2 regions of the Bacillus sp. KNSH39 genome follow, and region 1 is predicted to be linked to the other one. Evidence: a T-box and tRNA genes for the amino acid it is inferred to sense, from the RefSeq annotation. Region 1 holds a T-box; the other holds one or more tRNA genes.

What was found. A T-box is a leader RNA that pairs with one kind of tRNA and senses whether it is charged. The one in region 1 lies ahead of proS (proline--tRNA ligase), so its partner is inferred to be a tRNA-Pro.
Region 2: it has a tRNA-Pro gene. The T-box ahead of proS (proline--tRNA ligase) is inferred to sense a tRNA for this amino acid. The anticodon was not compared.

What each region holds. Positions count from the first base shown of each region.
Region 1 covers NZ_JBQXYO010000001.1:4,300,552-4,317,022, forward strand. The annotation lists gene ACUL40_RS21975 (hypothetical protein) at 1-69, shown strand, start outside; gene ACUL40_RS21980 (TetR/AcrR family transcriptional regulator) at 150-731, shown strand; gene ACUL40_RS21985 (MFS transporter) at 798-2,030, shown strand; gene ACUL40_RS21990 (helix-turn-helix transcriptional regulator) at 2,087-2,338, shown strand; gene ACUL40_RS21995 (MFS transporter) at 2,408-3,691, opposite strand; gene ACUL40_RS22000 (alkaline phosphatase family protein) at 3,800-5,113, opposite strand; gene ACUL40_RS22005 (YesK-like family protein) at 5,268-5,561, shown strand; T-box leader at 5,656-5,862, shown strand; gene proS (proline--tRNA ligase) at 5,910-7,340, shown strand; gene ACUL40_RS22015 (LPXTG cell wall anchor domain-containing protein) at 7,456-8,448, opposite strand; gene ACUL40_RS22020 (ROK family protein) at 8,650-9,528, shown strand; gene ACUL40_RS22025 (TerD family protein) at 9,657-10,253, shown strand; gene ACUL40_RS22030 (TerD family protein) at 10,276-10,860, shown strand; gene ACUL40_RS22035 (TerD family protein) at 10,946-11,524, shown strand; gene ACUL40_RS22040 (TerC family protein) at 11,597-12,388, shown strand; gene ACUL40_RS22045 (YceG family protein) at 12,498-14,129, shown strand; gene ACUL40_RS22050 (toxic anion resistance protein) at 14,148-15,230, shown strand; gene ACUL40_RS22055 (cation-translocating P-type ATPase) at 15,419-16,471, opposite strand, start outside.
Region 2 covers NZ_JBQXYO010000001.1:4,601,055-4,608,429, forward strand. The annotation lists rRNA gene ACUL40_RS23410 (23S ribosomal RNA) at 1-1,339, shown strand, start outside; rRNA gene rrf (5S ribosomal RNA) at 1,442-1,557, shown strand; tRNA gene ACUL40_RS23420 (tRNA-Val) at 1,563-1,638, shown strand; tRNA gene ACUL40_RS23425 (tRNA-Tyr) at 1,647-1,730, shown strand; tRNA gene ACUL40_RS23430 (tRNA-Gln) at 1,742-1,816, shown strand; tRNA gene ACUL40_RS23435 (tRNA-Lys) at 1,821-1,896, shown strand; tRNA gene ACUL40_RS23440 (tRNA-Leu) at 1,911-1,991, shown strand; tRNA gene ACUL40_RS23445 (tRNA-Gly) at 2,021-2,095, shown strand; tRNA gene ACUL40_RS23450 (tRNA-Leu) at 2,112-2,200, shown strand; tRNA gene ACUL40_RS23455 (tRNA-Arg) at 2,204-2,277, shown strand; tRNA gene ACUL40_RS23460 (tRNA-Pro) at 2,288-2,361, shown strand; tRNA gene ACUL40_RS23465 (tRNA-Ala) at 2,378-2,450, shown strand; tRNA gene ACUL40_RS23470 (tRNA-Ser) at 2,471-2,563, shown strand; tRNA gene ACUL40_RS23475 (tRNA-Ser) at 2,619-2,711, shown strand; tRNA gene ACUL40_RS23480 (tRNA-Met) at 2,732-2,808, shown strand; tRNA gene ACUL40_RS23485 (tRNA-Asp) at 2,812-2,887, shown strand; tRNA gene ACUL40_RS23490 (tRNA-Phe) at 2,896-2,971, shown strand; tRNA gene ACUL40_RS23495 (tRNA-Thr) at 2,981-3,053, shown strand; tRNA gene ACUL40_RS23500 (tRNA-Trp) at 3,060-3,130, shown strand; tRNA gene ACUL40_RS23505 (tRNA-Ile) at 3,141-3,217, shown strand; tRNA gene ACUL40_RS23510 (tRNA-Asn) at 3,226-3,300, shown strand; tRNA gene ACUL40_RS23515 (tRNA-Glu) at 3,302-3,373, shown strand; gene ACUL40_RS23520 (CBS domain-containing protein) at 3,502-3,921, shown strand; gene ACUL40_RS23525 (DUF3965 domain-containing protein) at 4,243-5,394, shown strand; gene ACUL40_RS23530 (hypothetical protein) at 5,635-5,967, opposite strand; gene ACUL40_RS23535 (SH3 domain-containing protein) at 5,973-7,127, opposite strand.

The DNA.
Region 1 (16,471 bases):
GTTAAATTAGCATTTAAATTTGGAACAATACATATGATTCGAACTTGGTTTGAAAGTACGTTTTCTTAAATAAGGAATATAGCCTCTTGCGATAGAGGTTTTTGATTTGTTATTATTAGACTGAACGGTCGGTTTAAAGAGGTGTGAATATGAGAAGAAGCGCAGAAGAGATAAAGAAAGAAATTGCATACAAAGCAGAAAGTCTATTTTCACAGAAGGGCTACGCAGCTACATCTATGGAAGAGATTTGTGAAATTACAGAGCGAAGTAAAGGAAGTATTTATTATCACTTTAAAAGTAAAGAAGAATTATTTTTATTTGTAGTGAAACAGCATACGTATGATTGGCTTGAAAAATGGAATGAAAAAGAGAAGTTGTATAGCACTAGTACTGAAAAACTATATGGTCTCGCGGAATATCATGTAGAGGACATACAGCAACCAATTTCAAATGCCATAGAGGAATTCTCTATGAGTCAAGTTGTAAGTAAAGAGATTTTGGAGGAACTATTAGCTTTAACTAGAGAATCATATGTTATGTTTGAGAAATTAATTGAAGCAGGTATACAGTCTGGAGAGTTCCGTGAAGATAATACTCGTGATCTTATGTATATTGTGAATGGATTATTATCAGGGCTTGGAGTACTTTACTACGAGCTAGATTATAAAGAGTTGAAGCGTATTTATAAAAAGGCAATAGATGTATTGTTAAAAGGAATGGCAGCTGAATAATAGGTCAGTTGCTTTTCTTACAAAATAAATTAGACTGAACGGTCGGTTTGTGAAAGGGGAATGAAAATGAACGCTTTATTTAAAAACCGAGCATTTATGCTCGTTATGGCGTCTGATATTTTACAACAATTTGCAATTTGGATCAGAAATATGGCTCTTTTGTATTTTATAATGGAGCGAACGAATAATGATCCGGTTTCTGTTTCTTTGTTATCAGTTATGGAATATGCACCTATTTTTATTTTCTCGTTTATCGGTGGTGCGCTAGCTGATCGCTGGAATCCGAAAAGAACAATGGTCACTGGAGATGTGTTGAGTGTACTGTCTATTATAGGAATTGTCCTGTTGTTAAAGCTGGATTATTGGCAGGCTATATTTTTTGCAACACTCATTTCCGCGATTGTAGGTCAGTTTTCTCAGCCCTCATCTTCGCGTATATTTAAGCGCTATGTAAAAGAAGAACAGGTAGCAAATGCGATTGCATTTAACCAAACATTACAGTCATTATTTCTAATTTTTGGACCAGTGGTAGGATCGCTTGTGTATACACAACTTGGTTTATTTACGTCACTATATAGCTTAATCATTTTATTTTTGTTATCTGCTATCGCCCTTTCATTTTTACCAAAATGGGTTGAAAAAGAGCAAGTGGCGAGAGATTCATTAAAAAATGATATAAAAGAAGGTTGGAAGTATGTTCTTCATACGAAAAATTTACGTATGATTACGATCACTTTCACCATTATAGGCTTAGCTGTTGGATTAACAACTCCATTAGAGGTGTTTCTTGTAATAGAACGCCTTGGAATGGAAAAGGAAGCAGTTCAATATTTAGCTGCAGCTGATGGAATAGGTATGTTAATTGGTGGTATTGTTGCTGCAATTTTCGCTTCAAAAGTGAATCCGAAAAAAATGTTTGTATTCGGTATGGGCATATTAGCAATGTCATTTTTAGTAGAAGGGCTATCTACATCATTTTGGATTACTAGTTTCATGAGGTTTGGAACAGGTATTTGTTTAGCTTGTGTTAATATTGTTGTCGGTACGCTTATGATTCAACTTGTACCAGAAAATATGGTTGGAAGAGTAAATGGGACGATTTTACCACTGTTTATGGGGGCAATGCTAATTGGAACTTCACTAGCTGGAGGATTAAAGGAACTAACTTCACTAGTTACTGTGTTTTGTATAGCAATGGCACTTATTTTATTAGCGATAGGGCCAGTTCTACGTATGCAAATAAAAAAAGAAGATGTTGCTAATAAAGAGGCACTAACAAATTCGTTAGCTTCGAAATAACTATTGTAAGGGAGCAATATTGCTCCCTTTTTCTTTGAGGAACTTTTGACAACTATATGAGCCAATTATATACTGATGTTGTAAAAACGATTTTACAGGTTAGGAGCAATGGTGTGAAAAATCAAATCTATGAATTACGCACTGAAAATAATATTTCACAAGGCGCATTAGCTGATAAATGTAAGGTTTCTAGACAAACGATAAATGCAATTGAGAATAATAAATATGATCCAAGTTTAGCGTTAGCATTCCGTTTAGCTGAAGTATTAGGAACAACTGTTGATAAATTATTTTTGTACAAGCAGTAGAGTCGTTCATTATAAGTCGCACCTTTAAAAATAAAAAAGATCCTCTTCTTATGAGAAGAGGATCTTTTCTTATAGCGTTTTAGTCTTTGGACTAGGTGGTGTAACGGATGTATTATTTTCTGGAACTCTAGTTAGTAAGAATCCTCCGATAATAAACAGAACAATAATACTAAGAACACCAGCGTTTGTTTTTCCTGTTAATTGGGTTGTAACACCGACTAATACCGGACCCATAATTGCGGCAAACTTGCCAAATATATTATAAAATCCGAAGAATTCATTAGCAGATTCTTTAGGTACTAGTTTTGCAAAGTATGAACGACTTAGTGCTTGAATACCACCTTGAGATGTAGCAACTAACATTGCTAAAATCCAAAAATCAAGTGTCGTTTTTAAAAAATAAGCATATGTGCAAATAATGATATAAATAATGATACCGACATATAACATTTTTTTACCAGTAAATGTTTCAGATAATTTTCCGTATAGTAAAGCAAATGGACAAGCGACAATTTGTGTTACAAATAATATGATTAATAGATTCGTTGCACTAATACCGAGATCGGTTCCGTAAGCGGTAGACATAGTAATAATTGTGTCGACTCCGTCAATATAGAAAAAGTAAGCGATTAGAAACATAAATACAGTTTTATATTCTTTAATATTTTTAAAAGTATCAGCAAGACGTTTGAAGCTCATTCTAATAGGTCTTGGATGACGCTCAATATAGTGTGTTTGCTCTACGTTTTTTAGCATTGGAATTGTAAATAATCCCCACCAAAGAGCTGTTATTGCAAAGGAAATTTGACTAGCAATGCCGACCGATAAGGGAATAGTTCCTTTTTGGGAAAGAATAATAAGAGCGATACAACCGATAAAAGGAATTGTACTCCCGATATAACCTAATGCAAATCCTCTTGTAGAAATTCGGTCCATTCTATCTTCAGAAGTGACGTCTACTAAAAATGCATCATAGAAAATATTTGCTCCAGCAAAGCCGATTAAGGCGAGCATATAGCACCCTAGCAATAAGTACCACTGAGAGGTTGGAACGACTGCTAACATACTTGTAAATACGATACCGAGTCCAAAGAAGAATGTGAAAAAACGTTTTTTAAATCCTTTATAATCAGCAACTGTGCCAAGAATAGGAGCAAGTATAGAAATTAAAAGTGTTGCGAATGAGTTTGCATATCCCCAATATGCTGTTGAAGTTGCCCCAGATAGTCCAGCTTCTTTTGCAGCTGCTTTAAAGTAAATTGGAAATAATGCAGTTGTAATGACGAGCGAGTATACGGAGTTCGCCCAATCGTATAATATCCAGCTTTTTTCTTGTCTGGACATTTTTTTCATATAATGTTCCCCCTTAAATTTGTTTTACTAACAGTGTACAAAAATAAAAATTATAAAAAGAGAAACAGTGATGAAATTTACATAACTTTTACATATATACACTGTTCTTTACAATTGGAGTAAATCCTCTACAATTGCTCCGTCTGTTTCACCTAAGTGTAAACCGAGTAGTCTAGCGATAGTTGGGCCCTCATCAATAAGTCTCATATACGGTATGGTAATGCCGCTTTTTATCCCTTTCCCAGCAGCGATAAAAATTGTTTCATAGTTAGGTTTTGTTGGAGAGTATCCATGCGTACCAAATGTATATTTTTTACTAGGCGTAACATCTTTTTCGGTAATTTCTTTTATAAAATCTCCTGTATAGTTTTCAGTGAAATAATACCCTTCTCGTGCTTCTAACATGAATAAACAATTACCGTCTGCACCGCAGTCTTTCGCAGCTTCATCATGAAGTATAAATTCAATTCCGTTTTGTTTATTTTGAAGTAGCTCTTCAAGGAGTAGTTGTACCTCCCGAATTGTATCCGTATCATTTTTGTCCTTTACATATACATAGGCAGAGCCGTCGCAACTTTGGCAATAGGCTTTCCAGTCTACTAATTTTCTTTTTTTATTAAGAGATATAAGTCCTCTTTGATGGAATAGCACATTTAATTGTATGGATTTGTTTTCACTTAAAGCGCTATGATCACCAAGGGCAATAATTGTACTTTCTTCGTATAAGTCACTTTCTTTTAGTGCTTGAATAATTTTCCCTAGACGTTCGTCGTGTCTCTGGATAGCAGCTATTGTTTCGTTAGATTCAAAGCCGTGATAGTGTCTTTGTGTGTCTAGATCGGTGAAATGTACGAACATGATATTAGGCTTTTTCGTCTGGATTGTATGCACAGCAGAGGCGAGGGCGAAATCATCCAGCTCTGGTTGTGATAAACCATTTCTTATATGGCCGAAACGACGATTTAAATCTAATTGGTATAGTGGGCTACCGCTAAATAAGGAAACTAACACTTGATTTTGCCAAGGTCTATTTGGAAAAATTTCTGGTAAATTGTAATCGATGTTCGCTCTTCCAGTAACAGGCCATAGAAGGGCAGCTGTCGTTAAATTTGCTTTGCGCGCTTCATCATACAATGTTGTTCCTTTTATTGATTTTCGGTACCAATGCCAATCAGGTGATTCACGCCCTGGTTGAAGTAACGTATTGCTAACAACACCGTGCTTGTTAGGGTAATTACCGGTTACGATTGTTGAGTGGCTTGGATATGTTACAGAAGGATAAATTGGTTCTACTTTTTCGACAACCGTGCCCTTTTTTATTAGAGATTGGAAATGAGGTAGTTTTTGTAGTATAGGAAAATCTAAAGCTGATAAACAGTCGAATGATAAAATAATGACATGGTTTGTTAATGCTTTATCCATAAAGTTCCCTCCTGATTATATAAAACCTATTCTTATATATTACTATTAATACCTAGTAATAAAAATATATTTTTATGTGAAAATTTATTATTTATTTTCAGAAAAATTAAACATATAATTAAGTATAAGGGAATCTATGGAAGGAGGAAACACTATGGATTGGTTAGATGGATTTGGTATCTTTTACATCATTGGCGGAATCACGATTATCCTTGTATTTGCTATTTCATATTTACTAAAGAAGCGGTTTCCAGACAAACAGTTCGATATTATATTTGCACTTAGTTTAATACTTCTTTGCTTAGCGTCCTTTCCCGTTACAATGATTGTTATTGGTGGGTGGGAAGGAATGGGATATGGATTTATTGGTTTCTTCGTCCTACTTGGTACACTTATCGGTATGATTGCACATCAACTTGTGAAAATTACGCGGAAAAGCTACGTATAAAACTGCAAAAAAATGAAAAGAATATATAAAAATAAGAAAATTAGCTATTGTTTTAAAAAAGAATTTGTATTATGATAATCAACAAATTTATTTCGTTATAACGATGAAAAAGGACTAGTACATGTTCAACCTTTTTAGCAGAGAGAGAATCCGTCAGGCTGAAAGATTCTTAAAAAGGCAATATGGAACCTGCCTTTGAGTTCTGCATATGCAGCGGGAATTTCCCGTTATCAAAAAGAGAGCATGCGCAATTTTTGTGCATGAATCAGGGTGGTAACGCCGACAAAGCTCGGTCCCTATTTAGGGACGCGGGCTTTTTTGTATTTTCTAGAAGGAGGAAGACTGACTATGGCAAAAGAACAAGTGCAAGCCATTACGAAGATGGAAGAGGACTTTGCGCAGTGGTATACCGATATTGTAAAAAAAGCCGAACTTGTTGATTATTCAAGTGTAAAAGGATGCATGATTTTACGTCCGTATGGTTATGCCTTATGGGAGAATATGCAGAAGGTGATGGATGAGAAGTTAAAAGAAACTGGCCATGAAAATGTATATATGCCAATGTTTATCCCAGAGAGTTTATTGCAAAAAGAGAAGGATCATGTTGAAGGATTTGCTCCTGAAGTAGCATGGGTTACGCATGGTGGAGATGAAAAGTTAGCGGAAAGACTTTGTGTACGTCCTACATCTGAAACTTTATTCTGTGAGCACTTTTCAAAAATTGTGCAATCCTATAATGATTTGCCAAAGTTATATAATCAGTGGTGTTCAGTAGTTCGTTGGGAGAAGACAACTAGGCCGTTCCTTCGTACGACTGAATTTTTATGGCAAGAGGGTCATACAATCCATGAAACGGCAGAAGAATCGCAGGCTGAAACATTAAATATTTTAAACTTATATGCTTCTTTCTGTGAGGATTATTTAGCAATACCAGTTATTAAAGGACAAAAAACAGAAAAAGAGAAGTTTGCTGGAGCAAAGGCAACTTATACAATTGAAAGTTTAATGCATGATGGAAAAGCACTTCAAACAGGAACCTCTCATAACTTTGGGACGAATTTCTCAGAAGCATTTGATATTAAGTTTTTAGATCGTAACGGTAAGTGGCAATATGTGCACCAAACATCTTGGGGTGTATCAACAAGAATGATAGGCGGGCTAATAATGGTTCATAGTGATAATAATGGACTTGTAATGCCACCAAAAGTCGCTCCAGTGCAAGTTGTTATTGTACCAATTGCTCAGCATAAAGAAGGAGTTTTAGCAAAAGCAACAGAGTTACAAGCACATATTCAAAAGGTTGCACGAGTAAAAATAGATGCTAGTAATAAAACACCAGGCTGGAAATTTAATGAGTATGAAATGAAGGGGATTCCAATTCGATTAGAAGTTGGCCCTAAAGATATTGAAAAGAATCAAGTTGTACTTGTAAGAAGAGATACGAAGGAAAAAGAGTTTGTACCAATGGATCAATTAGAAGAACGTATTCCAGCATTACTTGAAGAAATTCATATTGCTTTATTTAATAAAGCAAAAGCATTTCGCGATGAGAATACGTATGTTGCGACAAATTTCGAAGAGATGAAAAAAATAGCTGATGAAAAGCAAGGCTTTATTAAGGCAATGTGGTGCGGGGAATTAGCTTGTGAAGAAAAACTAAAAGAAGAAGTTGGCGTATCTTCACGTTGTATGCCTTTTGAGCAAGAGCATTTAGCTGAAGAATGTATTTGTTGTGGTAAAGAAGCTAAACAAATGGTGTATTGGGGAAAAGCGTATTAATACTTTTTCTGATAGGTGATAAAAGGACTTTGGGCTGCATAATAAAATGTAATCCAAAGTCCTTTTTAGTTTTATACAGTATTTCATGTACTTTTTAGATGGAAGGATGTTGTTCTTATTTTACGTTTTTACGACGAATAAACAGTAACATACCAATTAGGAATGTTGAAAGCCCCATTAAAATAGATATAGGGTAATGCGTTGCAGTATTAGGTAATTTATCACCTTGTTTTTTCGTATTATCTTTTACATTACCCCCTTGAGAACCGTTGCCCTCCTGAGAATTGCTATCGCCTTTAACACGATTGCCACCTTGAGAGCCATTACCCCCTTGAGAACTGCTATCACCTTTAACACGATTGCCGCCTTGAGAGCCATTGCCGCCAGAACCGTTACCACCAGAACCGTTACCGCCAGAACCATTGCCACTAGAGCCATTGCCGCCAGAACCGTTACCGCCAGAACCATTGCCACTAGAGCCATTGCCGCCAGAACCGTTACCGCCAGAACCATTACCGCCAGAACCGTTGTCACCAGAGCCACTGCCGCCAGAACCGTTGCCACCAGAACCATTGCCACTAGAGCCATTGCCGCCAGAACCATTGCCACCAGAACCATTGCCACTAGAGCCATTGCCGCCAGAACCGTTGTCACCGGAACCATTGCCACCAGAGCCATTGCCGCCAGAACCGTTGTCACCGGAACCATTGCCACCAGAGCCATTGCCGCCAGAACCATTACCGCCAGAACCGTTGTCACCAGAACCGTTACCGCCAGAGCCGTTGCCACCAGAACCATTGCCACCGGAACCGCTGCCGTCAGAGCCACTACCACCAGAACCGTTACCGCCGGAACCATTGCCACCAGAGCCACTGCCACCAGAACCGTTACCGCCAGAACCATTGTCACCAGAACCAGTATCGTCCTGAGAACCGTTATTTCCTGGAGGTATATTATTATCCTTTGAGTTTCCTTCTGCAAAATGATCGCTATTTTGTACAATAGCGTTTGTTAATGGTTGGAAGTTTTCAGTTGCAGCATTACCGATATTTAAACCGCTAAAAAAAGATAAAGAGAGTGTTGATGCTAAAATGAAGATTTTCGTCATGGTTTTCCTCCTAAGAGATTAATGTTCCATCTAAAATACATCCCTTTGTAATATTTCTTAGGAAAAAGAGTTTTATGCAAAAAAAACTATATATAGAAAAAGGTGGTGTATTTGTCAAAGCAGAAAAGAGTTAATGTAGATTTCCTACAAATAGTAGAGGGGGAGAATTTACATTCATAACGGTAGAGGAAGTGGCAGCAGATGAAAGAGTATATAGCGTTTGATATTGGCGGTACGCAAATTAAGTATGGTATTGTTTCAGAAATAGGGAGAGTATTAAAGCGTCAAACAGTTGCAACAGAAATTCATTTAGGCGGAGAACAAATTATTCAAAAACTTATATATGTATCCAAAAAAATAATGAATGAACATACTATTGCCGGAATCGGTATTAGCACTGCGGGAATTGTTGATATTAATAAAGGAATTGTGACGGGAGGTGCGGATCATATTCCGGGATATAGTACTATTCCTATTATTGATAGATTGCAAGAGATATTAAAAGTTCCAGTATCGATTGACAATGATGTGAATTGTGCAGCGTTTGGAGAAAAGTGGAATGGTAGTGGAAGAGAGAAAGATAACTTTATTATGCTCACCCTTGGAACAGGGATTGGGGGAGCAATTTTTATAGATGGAAAATTGTACCGAGGACATTCATTTAGTGCTGGTGAATGGGGGAATATGTTAATAGAAGAAAAAACGTTTGAAGAGGTTGCTTCGATTTCAGGATTAATTCGACTTGTAAGCAAATATAAAGGCAAAGGCAAGTGGAATGGGAAAAGAATTTTCGAGTTGTATGATAAAGGAGATCGGGAAGTTGCTCAAGCAGTTGGGATTTTCTTTAAACATTTGGCAATCGGAATTAGTAATCTTGCTTATATTTTTAATCCAGAAACGATTATTATTGGTGGAGGAATTACCGATAGAGGAAATGAGTTTTTAAAAGAAGTAAAAGAAGAGGTCAGTAAATACTTAAATCAAGAGATTTATAATAATTGTGAGATTGAACTTGCGCAAAACGGTAATTGTGCAGGAATGATTGGTGCTATTTACCACTTCTTACATCATCATAAGTAAATTATATGAATGTTTTCATATAACTGAGAATTTATCCTTTTTATCGCTAGGTAAATAATGCTACAATATAAGAGAAGAATACAATATTTTCCGATTCGGAAAATGCTTTGTAGAAAGGGAGAAACTTCATGCCTATTATTTTAGAAAAAGGTCAAAAGATCGATTTAACGAAAGGACAACCAAAAGTAGCAAAACTACAGGTTGGCTTAGGCTGGGATCCAATTGGGCAATCAGGTGGATTTCTGTCTTCATTATTTGGAAGTAAACCAAATGTAGATTGTGATGCATCTGTTGTTATGTTAGAAGGAGATCGTTTTTTAAACAAAAATGATTTAGTTTACTTCGGAAATAAACTTTCTACTTGTGGTAGTATTATTCATTCAGGAGATAATTTAACAGGTGAAGGCGCTGGTGATGACGAAACAATTTTCGTAGAATTACATAAAGTTCCAAGCCGTATTAATCGTTTAGTATTCGTTGTAAATATTTATGACTGTGTAAATCGTCGTCAAGATTTCGGGATGATTCGTAATGCATATATTCGTATTCAAAACCCGCAAACTGGTGAAGAATTAGCACGCTATAATTTATCGGATAATTATGCTGGCAAAACAACTCTAATTGCAGGTGAAATGTATCGTCACGGAAGTGAATGGAAGTTTTCAGCAGTTGGAGAAGGCACGCAAGATAAAAACTTAAGTGAGATTGTATCACGTTATCAATAAAATAACCGAGGAGGAATTGTATATGGCATCAATTTCATTGAAAAAGGGACAAAAGGTAGACTTAACAAAAACGAATCCAGGTCTTTCGAAAGTTCTTGTAGGACTTGGTTGGGACACGAATCGTTATGACGGACAAAACGATTTCGACTTAGATGTTAGTATTTTCTTAGTAGGCGCGAATGGTAAAGTTTCAGGAGCAGAAGATTTCGTTTTCTATAATAATCCAAAAGGTGCGAATGGTGCTGTAGAGCATTTAGGAGATAACCGCACTGGTGAAGGTGAAGGCGATGACGAAGCGATTAAAGTAGATTTGAAAAATGTTCCTGCTCACATCGAACGTATTTGTTTCACAATTACAATTTATGATGGAGAAGGCCGTAGCCAAAACTTCGGACAAGTTTCTAATTCTTTCGTACGTATTCTTGATGAAGAAAAGAATGCAGAATTAATTCGTTACGATTTAGGAGAAGATTTCTCTATTGAAACAGCCGTAGTAGTAGGTGAATTATATCGTCATGCAGGTGATTGGAAATTCAATGCAATCGGAAGTGGATTCCAAGGTGGATTAGCGTCTCTATGTAATAACTTTGGTTTAGATGTAGAGTAATAGATTTGATTTATATATCCATCGGTGAAATGTATGTTTACTGATGGATATATTTTTAAAGATAAAAATATAGAGGTGAATATAGATGGTTATTCAATTACAAAAAGGCCAGAAAATCGATTTAGGTAAGACAAGCCCTGGTTTAACAAAAGCAGTAATTGGTCTTGGATGGGATATTAAATCTTATGACGGCGGAGCCGATTTCGATTTAGATGCATCTGCCTTTTTATTAGATGCAAACGGAAAATGTACGAAGGAAACTGATTTTATCTTCTATAATAATTTACAGTCTCCTTGTGGATCTGTTTTACATACAGGAGATAACCGTACAGGTGAAGGTGAAGGTGACGATGAGCAACTTGTTGTGGATTTGAAGAAAGTTCCAGCAGATGTGCACAGAATTGCTATTACAGTTACGATTTATGATGCAGAAGGCCGTAGTCAAAACTTTGGGCAAGTAGGAAATGCGTTTGTTCGTTTAGCGAATGAAGAAACGAGTGAAGAAGTTCTTCGTTTTGATTTAGGGGAAGATTTCTCCATCGAAACAGCAGTTGTCTTTTGTGAATTATACCGTCATAATGGACAGTGGAAGTTTAATGCAGTAGGAAGTGGATTCCAAGGTGGTTTAGGTGCGCTTGTAAGAGCGTATGGCTTGGATGCATAGAAAGGAAACGATATTCGTTTCCTTTTTTTGACCTTTCTATAAATCTAGCAAAGAATAGGGGATAAAGGTAAGATGAGTATTTTGCAAGGAATCCTTGATACGTATGCTCAGTTTTTCGACTTGGACATGTGGATTAAAGTGTTGCAGGATCCAGTATCTTGGGGATTAATTGGTACACTTGTTGTACTCGAAGGATTATTATCTGCTGATAACGCACTTGTGTTAGCGGTAATGGTAAAACATCTTCCGGAAGAAAAACGTAAAAAAGCATTATTCTATGGACTTATTGGAGCTTATGTGTTCCGCTTTATTGCGATTGGAATCGGAATGTTCTTAATTAAATTATGGTGGGTAAAACTTCTTGGTGCACTTTACCTTGCTTGGTTATCAGTAAAATACTTTATTGATAAGCGTAAAGGTGCAAGTGAAGAAGACGAAGCTCACGGTATGAATCAAAATAGTATTCTCTTTAGAATGTTTGGTGTCTTCTGGGGAACAGTTGCGATGGTTGAATTAATGGATATCGCATTCTCTGTAGATAGCGTACTTGCTGCATTTGGTGTATCTAATGAAGTTTGGATTTTACTATTAGGCGGAATGCTAGGTATTTTAATGATGCGTGGTATTGCTGGTGTATTCTTAAAATTGTTAGAGCGTATTCCAGAGCTTGAAACGACAGCATACATTTTAATCTTAATTATTGCAGCAAAAATGTTACTGTCTTTAATCGAGATTGAGATTAGTCATACACTATTCTTTATTATTTTAGTTGTAGCATTTGGAGCAACATTTATACTTCACTACATGAAGAATTCTGGACAAGCTAGAGAAGAAGTTGCAGCTACTAAAGAAGACAATAAATAATTGAAATGGGTTTGCTCGTTTTGCGAGCGCCCATTTTTTATAACCAAAAATAGTTTATAATAGAAGAAGGACTTAGAAAAAACGTAAATGTTTTTGGAGGTGAACTGTTGTGTTTTCACGTTTTACACTTCAACCATATGCATTAAAAGATGAATCAGATTTAAAGCAATTTGAAACGCTTTTAGAAAAACGCCCACAATATGAGCTGACAGAGAATGAGATGAAATTTAGTTATATAGCATGTCGAATCCTTGGCGTTCCTAATGATGTAGATGAATATTTTAATGAACTGTTTGATTATAGTGAAGCGAAAGGAATCGAAGTTTTACACGAACAAAATTTAAACAAAGTGATTGATTCGGAAAAGCTTCGTCATATTCAAGAAGTGTTCGGATTACATCAAGAAGCACCAAATGGTCTGACAGTAAATAGGCTAGTTGCACACTTATCTGGGAAACAACTTTTACCGAAAGTAGACAATCCTGATTTACAGCATTACATACATACGACGTTTATTTCACTATTGAAATTATATGAGAAGCAACATAATCAGTCGTTAAAGACAGAAGGCTTCCGTCGTTTCTTAATCGACATAATTAAACTAAGCGAAAATTACGTAGCGAAGTGGTTCTCTACGATTAATTATAAGAAACAAATGCCGCGTATCATTTGGTACGGTGATGCACAGGAAAGCCGTATATATTTCTTATACTTTCTTATTATGCTCGGTTGTGATGTGCTTTATTATCACCCAGAAGGAAAAGATGGATTTGAAAATATTGATGAAGAGGGAAGAACTTTTGTTGTATCTCATTCAAGTCGCATTTCGCTTGAACCATTCCCTGATCGTCGCCGTGAGCGTGTTGCAACAGTAGCGTATCAAGCTTCGAAAGAAATTGAACAAGTACTTCACCACGATAATTCACTGCTGTACAAGCCGTGGCAATTCCGTTCCTATACGCCTGTAGCTCGTACGTTAAAAACGACATATGATGAACTCTTTTTAATTACGAAAGAAAAGGCATTTGTACGCCCAACATTCTTTGTTGAAAATAAACATATTTATATTCCTTCTTTATTTGCGAAAATATCAGGCGTTTCAAAGAATGATAAAGAATATTTTCAACGATTAAAGGCTGTTACATCATTTGATAACAGTTTATTAATTAATACATTCCCGTTTACGAAAGAGCAAAAAGCAAACTTCCAATATCATTATCGAGATGCATTGGACCGAGCTGGAAAATTGCATCCTGATCTAATTATGAATAGCCATTGGTGGCCGCATAAGCGTTTACCGGAAGGTTTACAGCATGGGATTGCAGAGGCGATTATCCATACGTGCGAAAGTGAAATGTGCAAACCAATTGCGAAAGAGACGAAACAAGATGTAGCGCTATATGTTTTCGCACAACTTTCTCAAATACCACCCAATATTTTAGAACAGCTTGAGAAATTTGATTATTCACAAGATGTACCGAAAATTGTTATATTTAATAATGAGAAGAGCGGAGAATTAACTCGTTCTGACGCTGTTTTATTACTATTTTTAAATCAAATTGGAGTAGATGTATTCCATTTCAATCCCACGGGCAGAAACGATATTGAACCATATGTTGAAGCGGGAGCATTTGATTCCCATTGGCTTGAAGAAGTTAATTTCGATCTTGAGTTTCATGGTTCATCAGCCTATAAAAATTTATCACAAACAATAAAAGGACTATTTCGTCCATTTTTATAAGGAAAGGGAGAATACCATATGAATAACCCAGTCGTACTAGATTCGAAAACTGAATTGAATGAGCAAACCGCACAAGATGTTCGCTTGCAACTTAGACAAGATGCAGATGTGCAACGTATTTATAACGCAGTAGATATTAAAGATCAATTGGAATTAATTGAACTTGGAAAAGAACCTTCTATGGAAATTTCACGTTTTGCTGATCAAATTTTACATACAATGTCATTATCAAAGATAGAAGATTCTGGTGAATTGTTAAAGCAGCTTGGTAAAATTATGGACCGATTTGATAGTAAAGACTTTGCGGAAGAAAAAAGTGGTTTCTTCTCACGTATGTTCAAAAAAGCGGATAAAATGATAGAACAAATCTTTAGTAAATATCAAACGATGGGCCGCGAAATTGATAAAGTTTATGTGGAAATTACGAAGTACCAAGATGAGATGAAAAAATCAATTGGTACGTTAGATGGCTTGTATGAGCAAAACTTAAAATATTATTTAGACTTAGAGAAGTACGTAGTAGCAGGAGAAATGTTATTAGAGCGTTTAAATACAGAGTTAGTTCCGATGTATGAAGAGCGTGTACGTAATAATGATCAATTAGCAGGTATTGAATTAGAGTCGCTTAAAAACTCTGTTGAAATTTTAGAACAGCGTATTGACGATTTAGAAAAAGCACGTATGGTTGCGTTACTTACAGCACCACAAATTCGTATGATTCAACGTGGTAATAATAAATTAATTGGTAAAATCAATACAGCATTTATTACAACGATTCCTATCTTTAAAAATGGTATCATTCAAGCGGTAAATGCCAAGCGCCAAAAGCTTGTTGCAGATTCTATGGCTGAACTGGATCGCCGTACAAATGAATTACTTAAGAAAAATGCACAAAATATCGCAACGCAAAGTGTAGAAGTAGCGAGATTATCAGGTTCTTCTAGTATTAAGATGGAAACACTTGAGGAAACTTGGAACATTATTTCAAGAGGTATGCAAGAAACACAACAAATTGAAGAACAAAATAAACGTGAGCGTGAAGAAAGCCGCAAGCGTATGGCTACATTAACAGAGAATATCAAAAAAGAATTACAAGGATAAAGTGAAACTTTAATCAGTGGGGTTTTGTTCATCCCCACCGATTATTAGCCTTCACCAATTGGACATTTATGGGCAGTTAATCCATCACCTAACTTCTTTGCTCAAACTGAATTTTGAGGTGGGAGTTTTACTGCACGGAAAATAGTAGGATAAATGAAAAGGCAATGAGGACTATTCCTCATTGCCTTTTAGTTTCTCTTCACTAATTTAATAATCTCATTCAGAATAAGTGGAATGATACTTAATAAGAGAACAAATCCCCAATCTCGCATCGTTAATGCATGTACACCGAATATATTTGCAAGGGGCGGGATGGAGATGATACAAACTTGCATAAGAACACCGATAAGAAGGGAGAAAACTAAATATTTATTTGTAAAGATCCCAATTGAAAAAATTGATTTCGTTATTGAACGCAAGTTAAATGAATGAACGAGCTGAGAAAAACTAAGAACGACAAATGCCATCGTTTGAGCGTGTAATAGAGCATCGTCATCAATTCGCTTTGGGAAAAGAGGAAATAAATTTGTATCTCCAGTATAGAATTTTGCTCCGACGATAAAAGCTATTAGAGTTAAAAGTCCAATGATAACTCCATTGAAAATCAGGAAAGGAACGCTGCCACTAAATAAGCTTTCTTTCGCATGTCGTGGTTTTTCCTTCATCACATCTGGATCTTCAGGATCAACCCCAAGTGATAATGCAGGCAGTGTATCTGTAATTAAATTCACCCACAAAATATGAATAGGTCGTAGTGGTGTTGCCCAGCCGAGTAAAATCGCTAAAAATAAAGCGATAATTTCTCCGAAGTTACAAGAGAGTAGGAAGAGAATTGATTTTTTTATGTTACGATAAATATTTCTACCTTCTTCAACGGCTTTCACAATAGATGAGAAATTATCATCTGTTAACACGACGTCTGCTGCCCCTTTTGCAACGTCTGTTCCTGTAATGCCCATCGCAACGCCAACATCAGCTTGCTTTAAAGATGGTGCATCATTGACACCATCACCAGTCATAGAAACGATATTTCCTTTCGCGCGTAATGCCTTTACAATTTTCACTTTATGCTCTGGAGAGACTCTAGCGAATACATTTAAATGATTAATTTTGCTAGCTAGTTCTGTATCAGAAATGTTATCTAATTCAGTTCCAATCATAATTTCCGATATTTCTTCAGCAATGCCAAGTTCTTTGGCAATTGCAAAGGCGGTATCTTTATGGTCACCAGTAATCATAAC
Region 2 (7,375 bases), 300 kb from region 1:
TCCTTATGGAGCGAAGTCTTTGATTCCCCGCTGCCAAGAAAAGCTTCTAGCGAGATAAAAGGTGCCTGTACCGCAAACCGACACAGGTAGGCGAGGAGAGAATCCTAAGGTGTGCGAGAGAACTCTGGTTAAGGAACTCGGCAAAATGACCCCGTAACTTCGGGAGAAGGGGTGCTTTCTTAACGGAAAGCCGCAGTGAATAGGCCCAAGCGACTGTTTAGCAAAAACACAGCTCTCTGCGAAGCCGTAAGGCGAAGTATAGGGGGTGACACCTGCCCGGTGCTGGAAGGTTAAGGAGAGGGGTTAGCGTAAGCGAAGCTCTGAACTGAAGCCCCAGTAAACGGCGGCCGTAACTATAACGGTCCTAAGGTAGCGAAATTCCTTGTCGGGTAAGTTCCGACCCGCACGAAAGGTGTAACGATTTGGGCACTGTCTCAACCAGAGACTCGGTGAAATTATAGTACCTGTGAAGATGCAGGTTACCCGCGACAGGACGGAAAGACCCCGTGGAGCTTTACTGTAGCCTGATATTGAATTTTGGTACAGTTTGTACAGGATAGGCGGGAGCCATTGAAACCGGAGCGCTAGCTTCGGTGGAGGCGCTGGTGGGATACCGCCCTGACTGTATTGAAATTCTAACCTACGGGTCTTATCGACCCGGGAGACAGTGTCAGGTGGGCAGTTTGACTGGGGCGGTCGCCTCCTAAAGTGTAACGGAGGCGCCCAAAGGTTCCCTCAGAATGGTTGGAAATCATTCGTAGAGTGCAAAGGCATAAGGGAGCTTGACTGCGAGACCTACAAGTCGAGCAGGGACGAAAGTCGGGCTTAGTGATCCGGTGGTTCCGCATGGAAGGGCCATCGCTCAACGGATAAAAGCTACCCCGGGGATAACAGGCTTATCTCCCCCAAGAGTCCACATCGACGGGGAGGTTTGGCACCTCGATGTCGGCTCATCGCATCCTGGGGCTGTAGTCGGTCCCAAGGGTTGGGCTGTTCGCCCATTAAAGCGGTACGCGAGCTGGGTTCAGAACGTCGTGAGACAGTTCGGTCCCTATCCGTCGTGGGCGTAGGAAATTTGAGAGGAGCTGTCCTTAGTACGAGAGGACCGGGATGGACGCACCGCTGGTGTACCAGTTGTTCTGCCAAGGGCATAGCTGGGTAGCTATGTGCGGAAGGGATAAGTGCTGAAAGCATCTAAGCATGAAGCCCCCCTCAAGATGAGATTTCCCATAGCGTAAGCTAGTAAGATCCCTGAAAGATGATCAGGTTGATAGGTTCGAGGTGGAAGCATGGTGACATGTGGAGCTGACGAATACTAATAGATCGAGGACTTAACCATATAATATGTAGCAAATGTTATCTAGTTTTGAAAGAATATAAAAAACTTGTTGACTTTCGAGGTCAAATGAGTTACAATGATTCTTGTCTTAAATGAATACAGTCTGGTAATGATGGCAGAGAGGTCACACCCGTTCCCATACCGAACACGGAAGTTAAGCTCTCTAGCGCCGATGGTAGTTGGGACCTTGTCCCTGTGAGAGTAGGACGTTGCCAGGCAAAATGGAGGATTAGCTCAGCTGGGAGAGCACCTGCCTTACAAGCAGGGGGTCGGCGGTTCGATCCCGTCATCCTCCACCATATATGTCGGAGGGGTAGCGAAGTGGCTAAACGCGGCGGACTGTAAATCCGCTCCTTCGGGTTCGGCAGTTCGAATCTGCCCCCCTCCACCATTCTTAATTAATGGGCTATAGCCAAGCGGTAAGGCAACGGACTTTGACTCCGTCATGCGCTGGTTCGAATCCAGCTAGCCCAGCCATTAAGAGCCATTAGCTCAGTTGGTAGAGCATCTGACTTTTAATCAGAGGGTCGAAGGTTCGAGTCCTTCATGGCTCACCATTTTAATGAAATATGCGGGTGTGGCGGAATTGGCAGACGCACTAGACTTAGGATCTAGCGCCTTTGGCGTGGGGGTTCGACTCCCTTCACCCGCACTTTTAATAAAATAACTCATACATGTCTTGCGGAAGTAGTTCAGTGGTAGAATACAACCTTGCCAAGGTTGGGGTCGCGGGTTCGAATCCCGTCTTCCGCTCCAATTTTCAATATGACATGCCGGGGTGGCGGAACAGGCAGACGCACAGGACTTAAAATCCTGCGGTGGGTGACCACCGTGCGGGTTCGACCCCCGCCCTCGGCACCATATGCGCCCGTAGCTCAATTGGATAGAGCGTTTGACTACGGATCAAGAGGTTAGGGGTTCGACTCCTCTCGGGCGCGCTTTTATTAACGGGAAGTGGCTCAGCTTGGTAGAGCACCTGGTTTGGGACCAGGGGGTCGCAGGTTCAAATCCTGTCTTCCCGATATTCCCAAAAAACATGGGGCCTTAGCTCAGCTGGGAGAGCGCCTGCCTTGCACGCAGGAGGTCAGCGGTTCGATCCCGCTAGGCTCCACTTTATTTAATATATGTCTCGGAGGTATACCCAAGTTCGGCTGAAGGGATCGGTCTTGAAAACCGACAGGCGGTGAGAATCGCGCGGGGGTTCGAATCCCTCTACCTCCTCCATTTTTTCTTTAATGGCTTAGACATATAATAATAAAATATTTATTTTTTCCTTCATGGAGGTATACCCAAGTTCGGCTGAAGGGATCGGTCTTGAAAACCGACAGGCGGCGAGAGTCGCGCGGGGGTTCGAATCCCTCTACCTCCTCCATTTTTAAAACTTTATATTGTCGCGGGGTGGAGCAGCACGGTAGCTCGTCGGGCTCATAACCCGAAGGTCGCAGGTTCAAATCCTGTCCCCGCAACCAAATGGTCCCGTGGTGTAGTGGTTAACATGCCTGCCTGTCACGCAGGAGATCGCCGGTTCGACCCCGGTCGGGACCGCCATTTATGTTGGCTCGGTAGCTCAGTCGGTAGAGCAGAGGACTGAAAATCCTCGTGTCGGCGGTTCGATTCCGTCCCGAGCCACCATTTTTTTATGCCGGCTTAGCTCAATTGGTAGAGCAACTGACTTGTAATCAGTAGGTTGGGGGTTCAAGTCCTCTAGCCGGCATCATTTAGGGGCATAGTTTAAAGGTAGAACTGAGGTCTCCAAAACCTCCAGTGTGGGTTCGATTCCTACTGCCCCTGTAAAGTATATGGGCCTATAGCTCAGCTGGTTAGAGCGCACGCCTGATAAGCGTGAGGTCGATGGTTCGAGTCCATTTAGGCCCACCATATATTATTCCGCAGTAGCTCAGTGGTAGAGCTATCGGCTGTTAACCGATCGGTCGTAGGTTCGAGTCCTACCTGCGGAGCCATGGCCCGTTGGTCAAGTGGTTAAGACACCGCCCTTTCACGGCGGTAACACGGGTTCGAATCCCGTACGGGTCATACCAAAAAGAGTCAGCATTATGCTGGCTCTTTTTTATTTTGTTAATCCTTTTTATTACGTTACTTTCCAGAAATAAATAAAGGAATTTTGGAAAAGCTATGGTATGTATAAAAAGGAGGAAATCATAATGACACGAGTGAGAGACTTAATGAGTACCCATATTGTACATTGTACACCGCTAGACAATGTATATGAGGCAGCTGTAAAAATGAAGGAAGAATCGATTGGATTAATTCCTGTTGTTGAAAATGAGCAAGTTGTTGGGCTTGTTACTGATCGTGATTTAGTCGTTCGAGGGATTGCTGAAAAACATCCTGGATCTAATAAGATTACAAATGTAATGACAACAAATATTATCTCAGTTTCTCCAAATGATTCTATTGAAAAAGCTACAGAGCTAATGGCACAGCATCAAATTAGACGATTACCAGTAGTTGATAGTGGTCAACTTATTGGCATGTTAGCACTAGGAGATTTAGCTATAAGGGAATCAGCAGATGATCAAGCTGGATTTGCCTTGAGCGAAATCTCAGAGCGTACAGAGTAAATTGAAACTTTCATTAACCGAGAGTTTAATGGTCACTCATAAAGAGCTAAATTATATATAAATTTCAGATACATTATTCTAGTATATATGGATTAAACTAATATGTTAGCGTGATGTATCTGAGACATTATATAATAAGTATGTGGTTAATAATTTCGACATTTTTTTAAAATTTGTTATTCTTAATTTTTAATAAGAGAAAAGATGATATACTGATAGATATAAGTATTATGAGAGATTTTGAATATAACAATATTAATTTTTAGTGGTGCGATAATAAATTAATATTTCCTACATAGATGAAAAGGGAAGGGGAATTATATGAAGGCTGTACAGGGCGATCCAAATTGGAATTTGGTTACAGATACATATATAGAACCAAATAATTTCGCTGAATTATTTTCTTTGCTTGTACCTTGTCACCCAAAAGGTGAGGGGAAAGAACGAACTATATTAGTATGGAAAGAGAAAGAATTTTATAAAGAAGAAAATTTAGCGGCATTTATCGTATATGGCATGAATAAAGCAAAGAAATTACCGCAGTTTCATAAAGATGAAATTCCAACTTTAGTGCGTATTCTTCGCTTATGCCAAGAGATTGGTTGGTATGAAGAGGCAAATGATTTTATGATAGCGCAAGGATTAGCTGAGTTTGTTCATACTTCATTGGAATATGAAACATGGGATCTTTTGACGCAATCAGTTGCTTTAAATTATTTAATTATTAAATATCGTATAGGTGAATTGACAGATAGGGATATTGAAATTTGGGATAGAGTTAAATTTAATGAGAAGTGTATAACCGATTGTAAACATTTATTATCTCATAAAGAAGTATTGGAATTTACATTCTTTTATATGTGCAAGAGAGCGAAATCATTATCAAAAGAGCAATTAAATAGTGATATGATGAGTTTAGCAATGTATTGTAATACTTTTGTATATGATTTGTATACACATGATTTATTACGGAAATATCGTAAGTGTACAGATTTCCTATCATATTATGGACCTAGTCAGGCAGTTTTAGCATGTCAAAGAGCTGTATTATCTCAAATTTCCGATCGCTTAGACCCATTAAAGACAACGCATGTAGATGATTATTTATATGTGATGAAAGAAATGATGGAGCATATGACGATAGGAGTAATGGATCGATATGGTCATTTTATTGGAAAGCTACTATCTTATGTGCCATTTTTCGAAATGATACAAGTTCCACAGCATGCATATTATTGTGAAGAATTACTGTATATTTGTAAGGGCATTGAATATAAAGAAGAAACACTACGCAATTATATATTTATACAATTACATGATTGTTTACCATCATTTTTTAGGCTATTTCTTAAAAATAAGCGTTACGCAACGATTCATGATATTCTTTTCTATTGGTGCGATGACGAACAACGAATGAGCTTAGAGAAAAAATATAATCTGAGCTTTATTTATGAAAAATATGCTTGTGGATAAACAATATTTTCGATATGAAAAATTAATATAAATTAAAAAGGATCTCCAGTTTATGTGAGATCCTTTTTTGTTAGTAAAACAAGGAGAAAGTGATTAAGACAAGAAACAACATTCCATATAGGAGAAGTTGTGCAGTATAACTTCCTTGTATACCAAAAAAAGTATTGGCTTTCTTATACAAATGCAATATGTATTTTATTGGAGTATCTTTGAAAGATTGGTACACAGTGTCTCCTCTTTCTAAGCTTCTTGTTTTCGTTTTTGGTTATAAGGGACATTAATATATCTAGCTACAAATAATAAAACAGCCATAAAGAATACTGGAAATACAGTAGATAAATAAAAGCCATTACTAATTATATTTGTTATGAGAGCACTCAAAAGAAAAATAGCATTATAAATATGGGCAATTTTTTGTTTTAGTTGCACTTGAAATGATTCCATCATAATTTCTAATGCAACAAAAGCAATAATAATAGATAAAAATACAATGTTTGTATTGTAAATGATTAAACAACAGATTAAACCTAAAAAGGCTACGTATTCAATTATAAGAGGTATATTGCGTGGCATACAATTTACCTAACTAAATATGGCAGTGGATTTACTGCATTTGTTTTTTCAAAATTCCATTCTCCATTATGTAATTCAAAATGAAGATGTTGCCCGTATGAATGACCTGTGTTTCCCATATGACCTATTAATTGTCCAGTTTGTACTTGATCACCAGCTTGTACAGTGCGATCCTTCATATGAGCATAAACAGTTGTATATAATTTCCCATTGATTTGATGCGCAATGAAAACAACATTGCCATAGCTAGCTGAATAATAAGATTTCACAACTTTACCTGCAGCAGCAGCTTGGATAGAGACGTTTCCTGGAGCGGCAATATCTATACCATAATGCATTTGTTCCCAGCGTATATCAAAGGTTGAGCTAATTCTTCCTTGAGCGGGGAATTTGAAAGCAGCTGGAATTGATGAAGGCTGATCTGTTTTAGCTTGTGGTTGATTTTGTACTACATAGTGTTTTGCTACATATCCGTATCCTGTGCCAAAACGAATTTTATACCAAGTACCTACAGTTTCTACTACTTGTACTTGAGTACCGTTTTGTAATGAACCGAGTAGAGCGCTACTTGTACTAGCTGTGCTACGTACATTTAGATTAGGTGTTGCAACAGTATATTTTGTATTATTTTGAACGGTGATTCCTTTTACTAAGGGTTGTGAACCATTAGAGATGAATGCTTTTTGTACGTAACCTGTTTGGCCATTATGTGATATTTTATACCATTCGCCTTGATCTTCTTGAACGGTAATAAACTTACCATTTGGTAATACATCTAAAATGGAAGATTCTAAATTAGGTTCAGAGCGAACGTTTAATGCATTAGCATTAACGATGTATTGATCATTAGATTGAAGTTTGTTTTTTAGTAAAATAGCATCTTTTTGTACATAACCTACTTTATTATGAACAGACACTTTATACCAACCATTAGTTGTTTCAATGATGTTCACTTTTGTATTAAAGCGAATTGTATCAATTGATGTGCTTTTTACGTTATCTTCTGTATGTAATGCTACTTGATCGACTTTGACATACCCAGTTTTAATATTAGATAATTGTTCAGCGTTTGCTTTTTGTACATTTGTTTCACCCATAGAAGGAAGTAAAGAAGCAATCACTACAGTAGTTGCTGTTAAAGCAGTAGCTTTCATATTCATGGAATAGAGACCTCCTCTAGTTGTATAGTTGTAATTTTATTATAGTATAAAGATATAATATAGTGGGGGTATTCACATAAATGTAATATGAAATCAATATAAAAATAAATTTTTTGAGGATAATGATTCCTTTTTATACAATTAATTGGGGTTTTATTTTCTAAAATAGAATGTATGTATTGTATAATTTTGATATTATGTTGACAATTAAGAAAATTAAAAAAGTTGATGATGTCTTATTAGGGTGT